Regions from separate parts of the Vibrio sp. B1Z05 genome, predicted to be linked through region 2. Evidence: predicted binding sites of a transcription regulator. Region 2 holds the regulator's gene; each other region holds the start of a gene.
The links. The regulator PurR, encoded in region 2, represses purine synthesis genes. The targets are predictions, from matches to a motif close to TNANGNAAACGTTTNCNTNA.
Positions count from the first base shown of each region.

Region 1: a site for PurR is predicted at 1,661-1,680, ahead of purM (phosphoribosylformylglycinamidine cyclo-ligase). Genes of this name have one in related genera too.
Region 3: a site for PurR is predicted at 2,355-2,374, ahead of ihfA (integration host factor subunit alpha). Genes of this name have one in related genera too.
Region 4: a site for PurR is predicted at 2,173-2,192, ahead of glyA (serine hydroxymethyltransferase). Genes of this name have one in related genera too.

Region 1 covers NZ_CP130463.1:2,046,185-2,050,224, forward strand. The annotation lists gene QV280_RS09275 (DUF2066 domain-containing protein) at 1-725, opposite strand, end outside; gene upp (uracil phosphoribosyltransferase) at 831-1,457, opposite strand; gene purM (phosphoribosylformylglycinamidine cyclo-ligase) at 1,749-2,789, shown strand; gene purN (phosphoribosylglycinamide formyltransferase) at 2,792-3,376, shown strand; gene QV280_RS09295 (S1 family peptidase) at 3,543-4,040, shown strand, end outside.
Region 2 covers NZ_CP130463.1:1,714,862-1,718,901, forward strand. The annotation lists gene cmoM (tRNA uridine 5-oxyacetic acid(34) methyltransferase CmoM) at 1-482, opposite strand, end outside; gene elyC (envelope biogenesis factor ElyC) at 661-1,428, shown strand; gene torD (molecular chaperone TorD) at 1,513-2,163, shown strand; gene purR (HTH-type transcriptional repressor PurR) at 2,327-3,343, shown strand; gene QV280_RS07790 (TVP38/TMEM64 family protein) at 3,501-4,040, shown strand, end outside.
Region 3 covers NZ_CP130463.1:1,274,048-1,278,087, reverse strand. The annotation lists gene cdd (cytidine deaminase) at 1-470, shown strand, start outside; gene purT (formate-dependent phosphoribosylglycinamide formyltransferase) at 620-1,795, shown strand; gene ihfA (integration host factor subunit alpha) at 1,895-2,197, opposite strand; gene pulA (pullulanase-type alpha-1,6-glucosidase) at 2,613-4,040, shown strand, end outside.
Region 4 covers NZ_CP130463.1:641,430-645,469, reverse strand. The annotation lists gene QV280_RS03050 (M48 metallopeptidase family protein) at 302-793, shown strand; gene glyA (serine hydroxymethyltransferase) at 866-2,116, opposite strand; gene QV280_RS03040 (YitT family protein) at 2,442-3,041, shown strand; gene gmhB (D-glycero-beta-D-manno-heptose 1,7-bisphosphate 7-phosphatase) at 3,192-3,746, opposite strand; gene metN (methionine ABC transporter ATP-binding protein MetN) at 3,929-4,040, shown strand, end outside.

The DNA.
Region 1 (4,040 bases), 330 kb from region 2:
TTATTTGTACCTGAAGCCTCGCCAGAAACCGGAGACAATGCACTGTCGTCGATAAACTGAGGTTTATCATCGTAGAGTGTCCAACGCAGACGTTGCTGATGACCATTACGGGCAATTCGAGCCACTACGACGGCATCAACATTGTAGCGACGACTGCTACTCGAGATTTGCTTGGTAAAACCACCCCACAGCTCTGTCGGCTTGATGCTAGTGACATCATCAATATCACCAACAGGAACAATAATAGGAAGCCCTTTTTGACCTGCCACATATCTTAGGTTCGCCACAGAGGTTCGCTCTGACTGCTCCCAGCTAATGGTTCTATCATAGCCATTGTCTTCTACAACCCAAACCAACAAACGGGCGCGCTCTTCCGGCCAATAAGGTAAATTTGCCTGAGCTAGTAAAGATTGGATCTGCTTGGAGTTAAAAGACATTTTTAAGATAGGTTGACCATTTCTTTGAGATGGCATGATCGTCGACAAAAAACGGCTACTTTGGGTAATGGCTTTTTGCACAACTGGATTATCTAAAGAGGCTGAATCACCCGTTGCTCGTACAATAACTTCTCGCATGCCTTCGCGGCGCGCTAACTCTTCACCACTGTGTTTGGCTCCTTCTTGCTGTTCAAAAACGACAGCATCAGTATCAAACACATTCACTTTGGTAACCGCAAGTGCAGAAAAAGAGGTTAATGTTGCTAGCAAACAAGCTAATAATCGCATAAATAACTCAGTAATATTAATTAGTTAGAAAAGGATAAGCGAAGATACTAAAACCAACAAGTAGAGCCTGTTTAAAAGTACCCTACCGTATGGTTTTATTTAGCGTTACTTAGTACCAAAAATCTTGTCGCCCGCATCGCCAAGACCCGGAACAATGTAGCCTTTGTCGTTTAGGCATTCGTCGATAGCTGCAGTGAATAGCTCGATATCTGGGTGCGCTTTTTCTAGCGCTTCGATACCTTCAGGAGCGGCAACCAAAACCAGTGCTTTAATAACTTTACAGCCTTTCTCTTTCAATAGATCAATAGTTGCAATCATAGACCCGCCAGTTGCTAGCATTGGGTCAACAACTAGAGCAATACGTTGATCAATGCATGATGCCAACTTATTAAAATACGGTACAGGTTCTAATGTTTCTTCGTCACGGTAGATACCCACAACACTGATTTTAGCACTCGGCATGTGTTCCAATACGCCGTCCATCATGCCAAGACCGGCACGTAAGATTGGCACTACAGTTACTTTTTTGCCTTTAATTTGATCAACTTCAACCGAACCATCCCATCCTTCGATAGTGACACGTTCTGTTTCAAAATCAGCGGTTGCTTCATAAGTTAGTAGGCTACCCACTTCAGTTGCTAACTCTCTAAAACGCTTAGTGCTAATGTTACCTTCGCGCATTAAACCAAGTTTATGCTTTACAAGTGGATGTTTTACCTCAACAACTCTCATATCTTTCTCCAATCTGAATTCAATAAACCTCCGAATTATATACCCAAACTATGCTAACTTACGAGCTACATAGGTATTAGTGAGCAATTAATTATTGATTGCGAGTACAATCTGCTTATTGCTTCAATTTACCTATCTAATTCGGTTTTTGTGGTTATTTTTCTCTCACATAAGGGGGATAAATCAATAACAAACGTAAATAACCACGCAAACGTTTGCTATTGTCGATTATCCCTTGTTAGAATAGCGCCGATTTTTCTTCCCTAACTTTATCTAAACGAGGAATTTCCCGTGAGTAGTAACAAGGCTTCTCTTAGCTACAAAGATGCTGGTGTAGACATTGACGCTGGCAACGCACTGGTTGACAAAATTAAAGGTGCTGTAAAGCGCACACGTCGTCCAGAGGTCATGGGTGGCATTGGTGGCTTTGGCGCATTATGCGAATTGCCAACCAAATATAAGCAACCGGTACTGGTTTCGGGTACAGACGGCGTTGGTACTAAACTGCGTCTTGCACTAGACATGAAAAAACATGACACCATCGGTGTTGATTTAGTGGCTATGTGTGTAAATGACCTTATCGTTCAAGGTGCTGAACCTCTATTTTTCTTAGATTACTATGCAACAGGGAAGCTTGACATAGATACAGCCGCTGACGTTGTTGCGGGTATTGCTGAAGGTTGTGTGCAATCTGGTTGTTCACTAATCGGTGGCGAAACAGCAGAAATGCCAGGCATGTATGAAGGTGACGATTACGATGTTGCTGGCTTCTGTGTAGGTGTTGTTGAAAAAGAAGACATCATTGATGGCACTAAAGTTGCCGCTGGTGATGCACTTATCGCAGTAGGTTCAAGTGGCCCACACTCAAACGGCTACTCACTAGTTCGTAAAATCCTTGAAGTGTCTAAAGCGGATCTAAACCAAGATCTAGAAGGCAAACCTCTAGGCGAACACCTATTAGAACCAACAAAAATCTACATCAAATCTGCACTTAAAATGATTGAGAAGCACGATATCCATGCTATCTCTCATATTACTGGTGGCGGTTTCTGGGAAAACATCCCACGCGTTCTACCTGAAGGTACTAAAGCGGTTATCGATGGTAACAGCTGGAACTGGCCTACTATCTTCAACTGGCTACAAGAAAACGGTAACGTTGACACTCGCGAAATGTATCGTACATTTAACTGTGGTGTTGGCCTAATCGTTGCTTTGCCTCAAGATCAAGCTGAGCAAGCTGTTCAACTTCTTAAAGAAGAAGGTGAAAACGCTTGGGTTATTGGTCAAATTGCACAAGCAAATGGCGAAGAAGAGCAAGTAGAGATCAAATAATAATGACTAAAATTGTCGTCTTAATTTCAGGGAATGGAAGTAATTTACAGGCTATTATTGATGCTTGTATTAAAGGCGACATTGACGGTCAAGTCAGTGCGGTTATCAGTAACCGCGCTGATGCATTTGGTTTACAGCGAGCACAGCAAGCCAATATCCCTACCCATGTAAAATCGCATACCGACTTCTCTGACCGAGAATCCTTTGATCAAGCGGTGATGAGCATTATTGATGACTATCAGCCCGATATCATTGTGCTAGCAGGTTACATGCGTATTCTTACCGACGGTTTTGTGAATCATTACCTAGGTAAAATGATCAACATCCACCCTTCTTTGTTGCCTAAATATCCAGGTTTACACACCCACCAGCGCGCGATTGAAGCTGGAGATAGTGAACACGGCAGTAGCGTGCACTTTGTCACGCCAAAGCTAGATAGTGGCCCTATCATAGAGCAAGCGAAAGTTGCGATTGAAGCGCACGATTGTCCGCAATCACTATTAGCTAAGGTGCAAAAAGCGGAGCATATTCTTTACCCTAAAGTGGTTCAAGATATCATTTCAGGTCGCGTAGTTTGGCAGCAATAACTACCCCATAACGCTTCTTTTTACCGCAAATAGATTGATTTTTTTCAATACTATTCTCTGTTTTCATGTCACAAATAATAAAAAACCCTTTCTCTGAAAATTTGTTGCATATGGCGAGTATTTAATCAGCATTATAGAATCTTAGTTTTCATATAACGAGGTTAATATGCGCATTCCATGGCTCACTGTTCTTCTTAGTTTATTCACGGTGAGTGCTCACAGCGCACCAACTCCAGAAAATCAAAATAGCGCTTATATAGTCAACGGTATTAATGCTACCGTAAAAGACTATCGCTCTTTTGTTAGCTTATATTATGACCCCTCGGGATATGGCTCCAATGACCGCTATTACCCCTATTGTGGTGGCGTATTAATTGCCCCACAGTATGTGCTAACCGCTGCGCATTGCATTTATAATGATCGAGAAAATCAACTGTATACCTCAGTTGTATTTATGCCGCAAAATCAACGAGTCAATCACCCTACCATTTCAGGCTTCAGTCGCCGCATCAGCAATATTTACTATCGAAATGATTATAATGACGATATAGCGACCAGACTGCCCAATGACATTGCAATATTGAAGCTCGAAGCTCCAAGACAAATTGGTGACCCCGTCGACTGGGCAATTGATGAATCATATCGATATGATGCCATGGCACAC
Region 2 (4,040 bases):
TTCATTACCAATCCATGGTGGTTATAAAACATGATTGACGCCATGCCGCCAGGACGAACATGTTGCATCAATTTTTCGAGTACATCTTTAGGATCAGCTAACCACTCCATGACCGCATGAAACAAAACCAGATCCACCGGTTGCTTGAGGTGCTGATCTAACTCTTGGATAGGCGCATGGATAAACTGATACTGCTCTAGCAAATCTTGTTGTGCAATCTCTTGCTTAGCTAAAGAGAGCATTTCGCTAGAGACATCACACAATATAATATTGTGACCAAGCTCGGCCAACTTTTGTGACATTTGTGCTAAGCCCCCTCCCGCATCCAGAATGGTGAGAGGTTTTGCATGGCCTGCTATTTGGGTTATGATTTGCTGCAAATCTTCCCAGACGATAGTCTGACGTATATTGCCTTTGTCTGAGCCATAAATATTTTCGGCAAATTTGTGGGCAATGTCGTCGAAATTACGATCTTGTGTCACTTTTAATTAATGTATGATGTTATTTGAGTGAGTTTCGTATTGTGTCACAAGGACGTCAAGAATAAAGAGCGGTTGTCGATTTGCCCCTCCGATCGACTAAAAAACCGACCGATAACACGACATTTTAACTCGTGACACCAATTTACCCTACAGAACTTAGGAAATGGTTTAACCCAATATGTTTGAATTGAAAAAAATCATTACTGCCTTCCTTATGCCACTGCCTGCAATGCTACTTATCGGTTTCTTTGGCCTAGCGCTGGTGATGTTTACCCGCAAGCATAAGTCTGGCTGTATCTTTATTTTTATTTCATTAGCGTCCATTTTTGCTATTTCATTCCAGCCTGTGTCTACCTCGTTGCTCAAACCATTAGAGCGCAAATACACGGCCTTTTTACCACCAGCAGAAAGCTTAGACTATGTGATGGTGCTAGGCAGTGGGCATGTGATTGATCCGCAAATTCCGCCAACCTCTGAATTAAGTCGCACCGCGTTAATGCGCCTTAGTGAAGGCATTCGTATATTGCGCATGTATCCCGGCGCAAAATTGATTTTATCTGGCTATGATGGCGGCTCAGAAATGAGCCAAGCACGAATGATGGCGACGGTGGCATTAGCACTAGGCGTGGCTAAATCGGATATTATTTTATTAGAAACGGCGCAAGATACTTGGGAAGAAGCCAGACAAGCAGCGGGCTTTGTCGGTGAAAAGCATATGTCACTGGTTACTTCGGCCAGTCATATGGAACGCGCCCTGCGCGAGTTTCACAGCGCCGGTCTAAACCCTACTCCAGCACCGACCAATTACTTAGCCCAATCCAATATTAATCAAGCGTGGCAAAAGTACACACCGCAAGCACGATACCTAGAGCAAACGGAACGCTACTGGCACGAAACTATGGGTAAGTGGTGGAAAAACATACGAGATCTTGTCAGTAGCAAATAAGTGACTCATAATTTAGTGAACGTCTATATTTTCGCCAACTTAGAAGCTGGTGTTGTAGTTTGCTAACGAGTTATGGGTTAAACAATGCAAGAGCTCAAGCAGTTTAATGAACAGCGGGCAGAAATTTATTGGTGGTTTTCCAGCTTATTTTCTAAAGAGCTGACCCAAGACGAACTGATTGCCTATCAAACCCCTGAAGTGAGGGGTTTCATTAATGGTTTAGCCGAAAATGAAACCCTAGCCACAGCCGCTAAACGCTTACTGGATGCTCTTGAGCGACTGCAACAACGCCCGGGTGCTCAACTTGAATTATCCGCTGATTTCTACGACTTATTTTTAGCCTCTGACAAACAAACTGCCCAGCCCTGCGCCTCTGTTTATATTGATGAAAACAAGGCGCTTACTGGCACCCCTGCTCAGCAGATGACGCAAGTTATGTTAGAGCATGGCATTGAAGTGGATAAGTGCTTTAACGAGCCTGCCGATCATCTGGCTGTTGAACTCGACTTTATTGGCAATCTAATCATGCGCTCAAACGCGCTAGAAATGGAATCACATCTAGAATCAGCCCTTAGCGAACAGAAGTCATTCATTGAGCAACATTTACTGAGTTGGATTCCACAATTTTCGGTAAACTGCACTAAATATGATGAATTTGGTTTCTATTCTGCGGTCGCTGAACTGTTAGTTAAATTTTGTGAAATTGATTGTCGTTATCTCAGTAATGAAAAATAGCTCAGTTACCGAAAATAGATTCACATTATCGTCATAAATGCGTTGTCAGTTTCATCATTTATGGCTAGACTCCCCCGCAATCGTTTGCAATGTGATTTTGAGTGCAAATTACTCAATAATTCAACGCATTTTATAATCATTACTTATATTTACAAGGTCTCCTATGGCAACCATAAAAGACGTCGCAAAACTGGCTGGTGTCTCCACCACTACAGTTTCACACGTTATCAATAAAACACGTTTTGTGGCTGAAACAACACAAGAACGTGTTATGGAAGCTGTAAAAGAGCTCAACTATGCGCCAAGTGCGGTTGCTCGTAGCTTAAAATGCAACACCACTAGAACCATTGGCATGTTGGTAACTCAATCCACTAACCCCTTCTTCGCGGAAGTGGTCGATGGCGTTGAAAGTTACTGTTATCGTCAAGGCTATACGTTGATCTTATGTAACACTGGCGGACTGTACGAAAAGCAGCGCGATTACATTCGTATGCTTGCCGAAAAGCGCGTAGATGGAATATTAGTGATGTGCTCTGACTTAACCGAAGAGTTACGTGAAATGCTAGATTCTCACCCAGGCATTCCTAAAGTGGTGATGGATTGGGGCCCAGAGTCCTCTTCTGCAGACAAGATCATTGATAACTCAGAAGAAGGTGGCTACCTTGCCACTAAATATCTGGTTGAAAATGGACATACGAAAATTGGCTGTTTAACCGGTCAAACTGAAAAGCTTGCTTGTATTGAGCGTATGTCTGGCTATAAAAGAGCATTGGCTCAAGCTAATATCCCGTACAACGACGATTTCATTTTCGAAGGTAACTTTGAATGTGATACCGCAGTTGAAACGGCTGACAAACTGGTTGCTCTTGCAGAAAGTGAACGCCCTACGGCTATTTTCTGCTTTAACGACATCATGGCGCTGGGTTTAATTAGCCGTCTGACTCAACATGGCATTGCCGTTCCAGAAGATATCTCTGTAATTGGTTACGATAATATCGATTTAGCTGGCTATTTTGCGCCGCCTCTTACCACGATACATCAGCCAAAACGTCGCGTGGGTAAAACCGCCTTTGAGATCTTGCTAGAGCGCATTAAAAATAAAGAGCACGACCGCCGCATTTTTGAAATGCACCCAGAGTTGGTAGAGCGCTCAAGCGTGAGAAACCTAAACGCTAGTTAACGTGACCATTTAACTGAATAAGGCTAGATATCTTAATGATTTCTAGCCTTTTTTATTTGTATCTGCTGAGAATAAATTAAATAAAATACGCAACTGGTGAAAGTTTCCTATTATTGATCCTGTCTCTATACTTACTCAGGATGATAAGGACGCTCTCATGAATAAGAAATTGATAATCGGGCTAATTTTAGTTGCAGCGATTGTATTACTCGGCATCAACTTCGGTCAGTACTTCACTTTAGAAAATGCCAAAACTCAGCAATTGGCCCTCAATACGCATATTGAAAATAACTTCGTATTGTCAGCGACTATCTACTTTATTGGCTACGTATTTGTTACGGCCTTTTCCATTCCTGGCGCTGCGGTGGTGACTTTACTTGGCGCAGCACTGTTTGGCTTCTGGACCAGCTTACTATTGGTCTCATTTGCCAGCACCATTGGCGCAACCTTAGCCTTTTTAAGCAGTCGCTACCTATTGCGTGATTGGGTACAAGCTAAGTTTGGCTCTAAACTTGACGCCATTAACAAAGGCGTTGAACGTGACGGTGCCTTTTATCTATTCTCATTGCGTCTAATTCCCGTATTTCCGTTTTTCCTGATTAACCTATTGATGGGGCTAACCCCTATCTCGGTTGTAAAATACTATGTATTTAGCCAACTTGGCATGCTGGCCGGGACTATGGTGTATCTAAACGCT
Region 3 (4,040 bases), 440 kb from region 2:
CTCAGCACCTTACAGTGCAACTGCCTGCCGCCGATGCTAAGAGCTTGCAAGAATATTTGCCAGAATCGTTTGGGCCTAAAGATTTGGGGGTTGAGTCTGGACTCATGTCGCCAATTAATCATGGCTTTTCAAGCGCGAACGACGACCCACTTCTTGTTGAAGCAATTACCGCACTGAACAAAAGTCATGCGCCTTATACTAAAAACTACAGCGGTGTGGCTATTGAGACGCTTGATGGCACGACTGTGCACGGCAGTTACGCGGAAAACGCAGCATTTAATCCAAGCCTCCCACCACTGCAGGTGGCATTAGTACAACTGCAAATGCGAGGTATCGATTTTTCGCACATTAAACAGGTTGCGCTTGCTGAAATTAATGATGCCGCTATGTCGCACCTTGCCGATACGCAAAATACCTTGGAAGCGATAAATCCCGATATTGCGCTTACTTACATTGCGTTAGACGTATAATTTGCACAAAATTTCTTCGCATAAAAACACCATAGCGTCAGTTATGGTGTTCTCATCAAAATTTACCAAATATCGACAGGCAAACGATTGCGCTCAATAAAAAAATGAGTATTATCAGCTAAAAAAATCATAATCTTAAAGGAACGACTATGTTGGGTACGGCAACAGCACCAAGTGCAACTAAAGTTTTATTACTCGGCTCTGGTGAGCTAGGTAAAGAAGTGGCCATTGAATGCCAACGTTTAGGTATTGAAGTTATCGCTTGTGATAAATACGACAATGCCCCAGCCATGCAAGTTGCTCACCGCAGCTACGTACTTGATATGCTAGATGGCGATGCTCTGGCTAAGATAGTCGAGCAAGAGCAGCCGACTTATATTGTTCCTGAAATCGAAGCGATTGCGACTGATACTCTAGTTGAGCTTGAAAAGAAAGGCACCACCGTCGTACCTAACGCTCGCGCGACCCAACTGACAATGAACCGTGAAGGCATCCGTCGCCTTGCGGGTGAAGAATTGCACCTAACCACCTCTGAGTATCGTTTTGCTGATACCTTTGAGGAGTTCTCGCAAGCTGTAGAAGAAGTTGGCCTACCGTGCGTGGTTAAGCCTGTAATGAGCTCATCAGGCAAGGGACAGAGCGTTATACGCACTACTGACGATGTACAGACAGCATGGGACTACTCTCAAGCTGGCGGTCGCAGTGGTGAAGGCCGCGTGATTGTTGAAGGCTTCATTGATTTTGATTATGAGATCACCCTACTGACAGTACGTGCTGTCGATGGTGTTCACTTCTGTGCGCCAATTGGCCACCGTCAAGAAGATGGCGATTACCGTGAGTCTTGGCAGCCACAACAGATGTCAGAAGTGGCTATCAAAGCCGCTGAGTACGTTGCAGAGCAAATCGTCAATGCACTAGGTGGCTACGGCATCTTCGGCGTAGAGCTGTTTATTAAAGGCGATAAAGTGATCTTTAATGAAGTCTCACCTCGCCCGCATGATACCGGTATGGTGACTATGATCTCTCAAGATATGTCTGAGTTTGCCCTGCACGTGCGTGCATTTACCGGCAGCCCAATCAATAAGATCAGACAAACCGGGCCGGCAGCTTCCGCTGTGATTCTTGGTCAAGGCACTTCAACTAATCTTTCTTACACTGGCATCGACGAAGCCGTTGCTAATCCTGATACGCAAATTCGCCTATTTGGTAAGCCTGATATCGATGGTCGCCGCCGCTTAGGAGTGATTTTAACTCGCGCCAAAGACACTACGTTAGCCGTCCACTCGGCAACGAGCGCCGCTAAGAAAATCAAAATTAACTACTAACGCTTAGTAGTTTTAGCTGACACTAGATACTAAAAAAGAGGTCTTAAGACCTCTTTTTTGTTAAACCGCTAAATATTTAAACTGTTAATGAGCAACGTATTATTTTACGTCGTCTTTTTTCAGCTCTTCAACGCGAGCTTTCAGCTTCTGACCGGGTCTAAATGTGACCACGCGACGTGCGGAAATAGGTATATCTTCCCCTGTTTTTGGGTTTCGTCCAGGACGTTCTTTCTTTTCCCGTAGATCAAAGTTACCGAATCCAGATAGTTTTACCTGTTCGCCACTTTCGAGTGATTTCCGAATTTCTTCAAAAAACACTTCCACGGTTTCCTTGGCATCCCGTTTACTATACCCAAGATTTTCAAACAGGTTTTCAGCCAAATCGGCCTTGGTAAGCGCCATAAAACTTCCCTCAAAGCTAGATGAATCAATAGCTACGCAGGAGTTAATCCCTCCACGATTTCAAACTCAATGAAACCTTACGTTAGCTCCTAAAATTTGTCTCTACAATCAACTACATATTGATGACTCGTTCGAAAGTGTATGACAAGGTTTTCACTTTCGCCAACTTTTTTCTAAATAAAATTTATAAGAATTAGACACTTAGAAAATTCAACTACATTTACGTTAAATTTTATAATTAAAGGCTACTTAATTATAAGTAAAGATTACAAAAAAGTGTCATATTTTCAGTAATTTCAGTCGGTTGTTCTACTATGTTAATAAGGAATATTGGTAAAGACAGATAAGCTGAGGTAATGATTTTAATGGTTTCATTACACAAATTGGCGATAAAAGTTGTTGGAAAAGGAATTTCATGACCGCATTATTTTCACCTTTTAAAGGTTATTTTAAGCTCTGTTTTAGTAGCATAATTGCACTCTCTACCCTCGCCTGCTCCAGTGGTTCTAGTGAACAAAATACACTGACTAGCGCGACATTAAGTAACCCCAATATTGCACGAATATATTTCAATGAAGGTCAAACGAGCACCGAATACACATTACATGTTTGGAACACCGAAGCATGTTCTGGCTATCAAAGTGACGACACAGAATGGAATTATGGGCTAGAACCTGCCGGCCGTGATCCTGATTATGGGCTGTATTGGGATATCCCTATCGAAGCCGACGCAAGTTGCGTTAATTTTACGCCGCACAGTTTTGATCCTACTTATCAAACATCCCACTTAAAGCTGATATTCGCAAAATCGCCTTCAGCAGGCGCTAAGGTAGGCTACGTGTTCAAAGATACTAATCGTGTTTTTTATACTCCGTCAAAAACTCTGCCTAAATCCTCTATTGCTCTACAGGGTGCCAAAGCACATTGGATTACACCTTCGTTGATATTGCTTCCTATTGAAACTGACCAAGCTCAACTGGTCATTGCGCCAAAAGGAGGAATGAGTGTTAACGAACAAGAGGATCTAATTGAGGGAGCTTCTATCACTCTCGCGCTTGTTGAAACTAACGAGGATTCATGGAAACAGCAATATCCTCACCTTGCAACGCAGTTTAAAGCTTACCAGATACAACATAAGGAGTCTGAACACTCAATTGATCATTTGATTCGTGGTCAGATCTGGGTGGCCAGTTATAATCAGGGCGATAAAGATGCGAATAACTTATCTAAATTACAATCCGTAACCAGAGTGCAAACTGCATCATTATTAGATGCCTTGTATGCTGAACAAACAAAAGATCTTCAATTTGGCGCCGTATTTAATAGTGAGACAAACACCACTGCATTTCGTGTTTGGGCGCCTACTGCACAACAAGTTAAACTCATCCCGTTTAACCAACAGATGCAGGCTGATACACCGATTCTCATGCGTCGTGATTATGCATCAGGTAGTTGGTTTGTTGAATACGCCAACCTTGGGCACGGAGATTTTTATCATTATCAAGTGACTCTGTTTCATCCTAGTTCAGCAAAAATAGAAACCGTGTCAGTTACTGACCCTTATTCGTTAAGTCTTTCTACCAATTCTCAGCATAGCCAAGTGGTCGATCTTAATCACCCCAGGTTAAAGCCTGCTGGTTGGGATGAATTGCGCGCGCCTATAGCGCAGAAAAATCCCGCATCTTTTATAATTTATGAAACTCATGTACGAGACTTCTCTGCCCTTGATCTCTCCACAATCGAAGCACATAGAGGCAAATACCTTGCTTTTACTGACAATAATTCATTACCTGTAAAACATTTAAAGTCACTGTCACGGCGTGGAGCGAGTCACTTACATTTA
Region 4 (4,040 bases), 1.1 Mb from region 2:
CGCTGCAATATTCATAATTAAATCTAATGCCGTTAGGCTTGACTGGTCTTTAAGCAAAATTATTTATGTCCAATAATGTATTAGAAAGCTGTGCCAAAGAGTGGGACTTAGAACAAATATCTGTCCGAGAAAGCAACGCCTCAATGAGTCTGATGACTATACATTAAGGCGTTTTGAGCGCAATTACTCGGTTAAAGCACCACAAATGCGCAATGCCTTGCATGAAGTGGATACTTTTTTTATTTGCCATGTAACAAAATCAGGTAAAATAAAGCGCTTCTAGCCTTTCAATTGGAATACGATGAACCCTTTACTTCGATATGTTCAAGGTTATCCCGAACATATAGTGACGCCTGTTAGCCAACTAATCGAGTCAGGCAATCTCAAAAAATGGTTTGAGCAGCGCTACCCTACCCAACATAGTATCAAACATGAAAAAGCCCTGTTTGAGTACACGATGCAAATTAAAAACCGTTTTTTAAAGAAAACAGCGCCGCTGAGTAAAGTTATCTATGACAACAAAATTCATCTCATCAACAATGCGCTGGGTTTGCACTCTTATGTACAACGAGTTCAAGGCAGTAAAGTAAAATCTAAGAACGAAATTCGTATCGCTAGCGTATTTAAAAATGCGCCTGAGCCTTTATTGCGTATGTTGATCGTGCACGAACTGGCACACCTCAAAGAAAAAGAGCACAACAAAGCGTTTTACGCTTTGTGCTGTCATATGGAACCGAACTATCACCAACTTGAGCTCGATGCGCGCTTGTTTATGATCTATCTAGAAAGCTAAGTCGCTATCTTGCTGGCAATAAAAAAGCGAACCGTTAAAGGCTCGCTTTCATTTTCACTATTGTTTTGCCCGTTATGCGTAAACAGGTTTACGCTTACAAATCTCTAGTACTTTAGCTTTAGTTGCTTCAATAACTGACTCATCACCTAGGTTGTCTAGGATGTCACACATCCAGCCCGCAAGGTTTTTCGCGTCTTCTTCAGTGAAGCCACGACGAGTAATTGAAGGTGAACCTACACGAATACCCGATGTTACAAATGGGCTGCGAGGATCATTCGGTACCGAGTTTTTGTTCACAGTAATGTTCGCAGAGCCTAGAGCAGCATCAGCTTCTTTACCTGTGATGTCTTTATCAATAAGATCAACAAGGAATAAGTGGTTCTCAGTAGAGCCAGATACGATGTTGTATCCACGCGCTAAGAATTCAGCAACCATTGCTTTTGCGTTAACAACAACGCGAGCTTGGTAATCTTTAAATTCTGGCTCTAGTGCTTCTTTAAAGGCTACCGCTTTACCCGCGATAACGTGCATTAGAGGGCCACCTTGACCGCCAGGGAATACCGCTGAATTCAGTTTCTTGTACAGCGCTTCACCTTCGTTAGAAAGGATTAAGCCGCCACGAGGACCTGCCAGAGTTTTATGCGTTGTAGTTGTTACAACGTGCGCATGTGGAACTGGGTTAGGGTAAACACCTGCTGCAATAAGACCTGCAACGTGCGCCATATCAACGAAGAAGTACGCGTCCACTTTGTCAGCGATTTCACGCATACGCGCCCAATCACACACTTGTGAGTAAGCAGAGAAGCCACCGATGATCATCTTAGGCTTGTGTTCAACAGCCAGTGCTTCCATTTCTTCGTAGTCAATTTGACCATTCTCATCAATACCGTAAGGGATGATGTTGTATAGCTTGCCAGAGAAGTTAACTGGAGAACCGTGAGTTAAGTGACCGCCGTGTGCAAGGCTCATACCTAGAACAGTATCACCAGCATTTAGCAGCGCCATATAAACAGCATTGTTGGCTTGTGAGCCTGAGTGTGGCTGAACGTTCGCGTAATCTGCACCAAACAATTCACATGCACGTTCGATAGCTAAAGTTTCAACTTTATCAACATACTCACAGCCACCGTAGTAACGCTTGCCCGGATAACCTTCGGCGTATTTGTTAGTTAACTGTGAACCCTGTGCTTCCATTACCCGTGGGCTTGTATAGTTTTCTGAAGCGATAAGCTCAATGTGCTCTTCTTGGCGCACTGTCTCTTCTTGAATAGCGGCAAATAGATCCGCATCGTAATCAGCGATGTTCATATCACGCTTTAGCATCTGTATCTCCTGACTCAGATTAAACTGTAAATAGCTAAAAAAGCCATACAATGACTAAACGCAAACGTTTTCGTCACGGCATTGGCGGCATTTTACCGAAATAAATTTGTATCACAAATTCTTTTTGTCCCTGTTTCTTATAGGTATATTTACCTAATTTTCCTACAGAATAAAGGTCTAATATGGGATTATCTTATTTGAGGCCTTCAACTTTACACCGTGTAAATCAAAAATTACACGATGTTAACGACAATTTTGCCGAAACAATTCGATAAAGCGCACTTTTCCTATACTATTCGCGACTGGTTTTGTGAGGTTAACTCCAATGAATAAACACAGTTTTCTTGAAGATTGCGCAGCTATCTTTACCGGCACCTTGTTGGTTGCCATTGGGATCTTTTTTTTAAAGTCATCATCAATGATCGTGGGAGGCACAGCAGGGTTAGGCTTACTGTTTACCCAGTTTATCGACCTCAGCTTCGGTACTATGTACTTTTTGGTCAATATCCCTTTTTATTTTCTAGCTTGGTTTCGATTAGGCAAACGCTTCACCATTAATAGTGTCATATGCGTTTCTTTGGTCTCAATAATGGCCGATAATCTGCATCACTTGGTTAAGTTTGAATTTCTATCCCCAATTTTTGCGGCTATTGCGGGCGGGATGTGTATTGGGCTCGGCTTATTGGTGCTATTTCGTCATCGAGCGAGTTTGGGGGGATCAAACGTATTGTGCCTAGTCATTCAGGATAAATTTGGCGTGTCGGTTGGAAAGAGTCAGTTATTGTTTGATATCACTATCCTTATCTGCTCACTGTATTTTATTCCGTTAACGCTAATTGCTTGGTCGATTGTTGCCGCCGTCTTTATCAATATGATTTTATGGATGAACCATAAGCCCACTCGCTATACCGTTCATTATCAATAGTATTTCGTTCACGGTAAGCACTCACCGCTCAGCGAAAGATTTACACCTGTAGTCAGATATAAGCACATACAAAACAGGCTTTGACATAGTCAAAGCCTGTGAAGCATAGTTTCAACTTAAAAGCTCAGCGACTAAATCGCCAATTACCCCTTATTGCTGCGATAAATAAGCGGGTACATCTTTAATGCTATCGAGTACAACTGTTGCAATCGCTTCGCCTCTGTCGGTAACAGGTTTACCAGTACGCACTAAAATCTTAGTTTTAACGCCAGCGGCTTCTGCTGCCATAAGATCTTCGGCTTTATCGCCAACCATAACCGAATTTTCCATATCAATTTTCAGAAAATCTCGCGCCGAAATAAACATGCCCGGCTTAGGTTTGCGACAATCACAATCTTGTTTGTATTCACCGATACCGTGCTCAGGATGGTGCGGGCAATAATAGATACCATCAAACTCCACACCATGATCAGAAAAATTCCAATCCATCCACTGCGTTAACGATTCAAATCGCTCTTCGGTGAACTTACCGCGTGCAATGCCCGATTGATTGGTCACTAGCACTAACATATAACCCATTTTTTGTAGCTGCTCTGTCGCTTCAAAAACTCCAGGGATATATTCAAAATCATGCTCATCATGGACATAACCATGATCGACATTAATGACACCATCACGATCCAAAAAAACAGCGGGTTTAGACACGGTAAATTACTCTGCATTGTTTGCTTGATATGGGGATAATTATCGCACGCTTTGGGGTCACTCGCACCTACGTTTTCAGCTTTAGACGTCTAGACGTAAAAATATCTATTGACTTCATTCTGTGAACTATCTAGCATCTCTGAAAGATTTTAGATCCTCTCCCTAATCAAGCAGGCTTTTTGATGATAGAGATTAAGCAAGTTAACAAGGTATTCTACCAAGGCAAAACCGCAATCAATGCCTTGAAAGATATCAATTTGACCATCGCCAAAGGCAATATCTTTGGTGTTATTG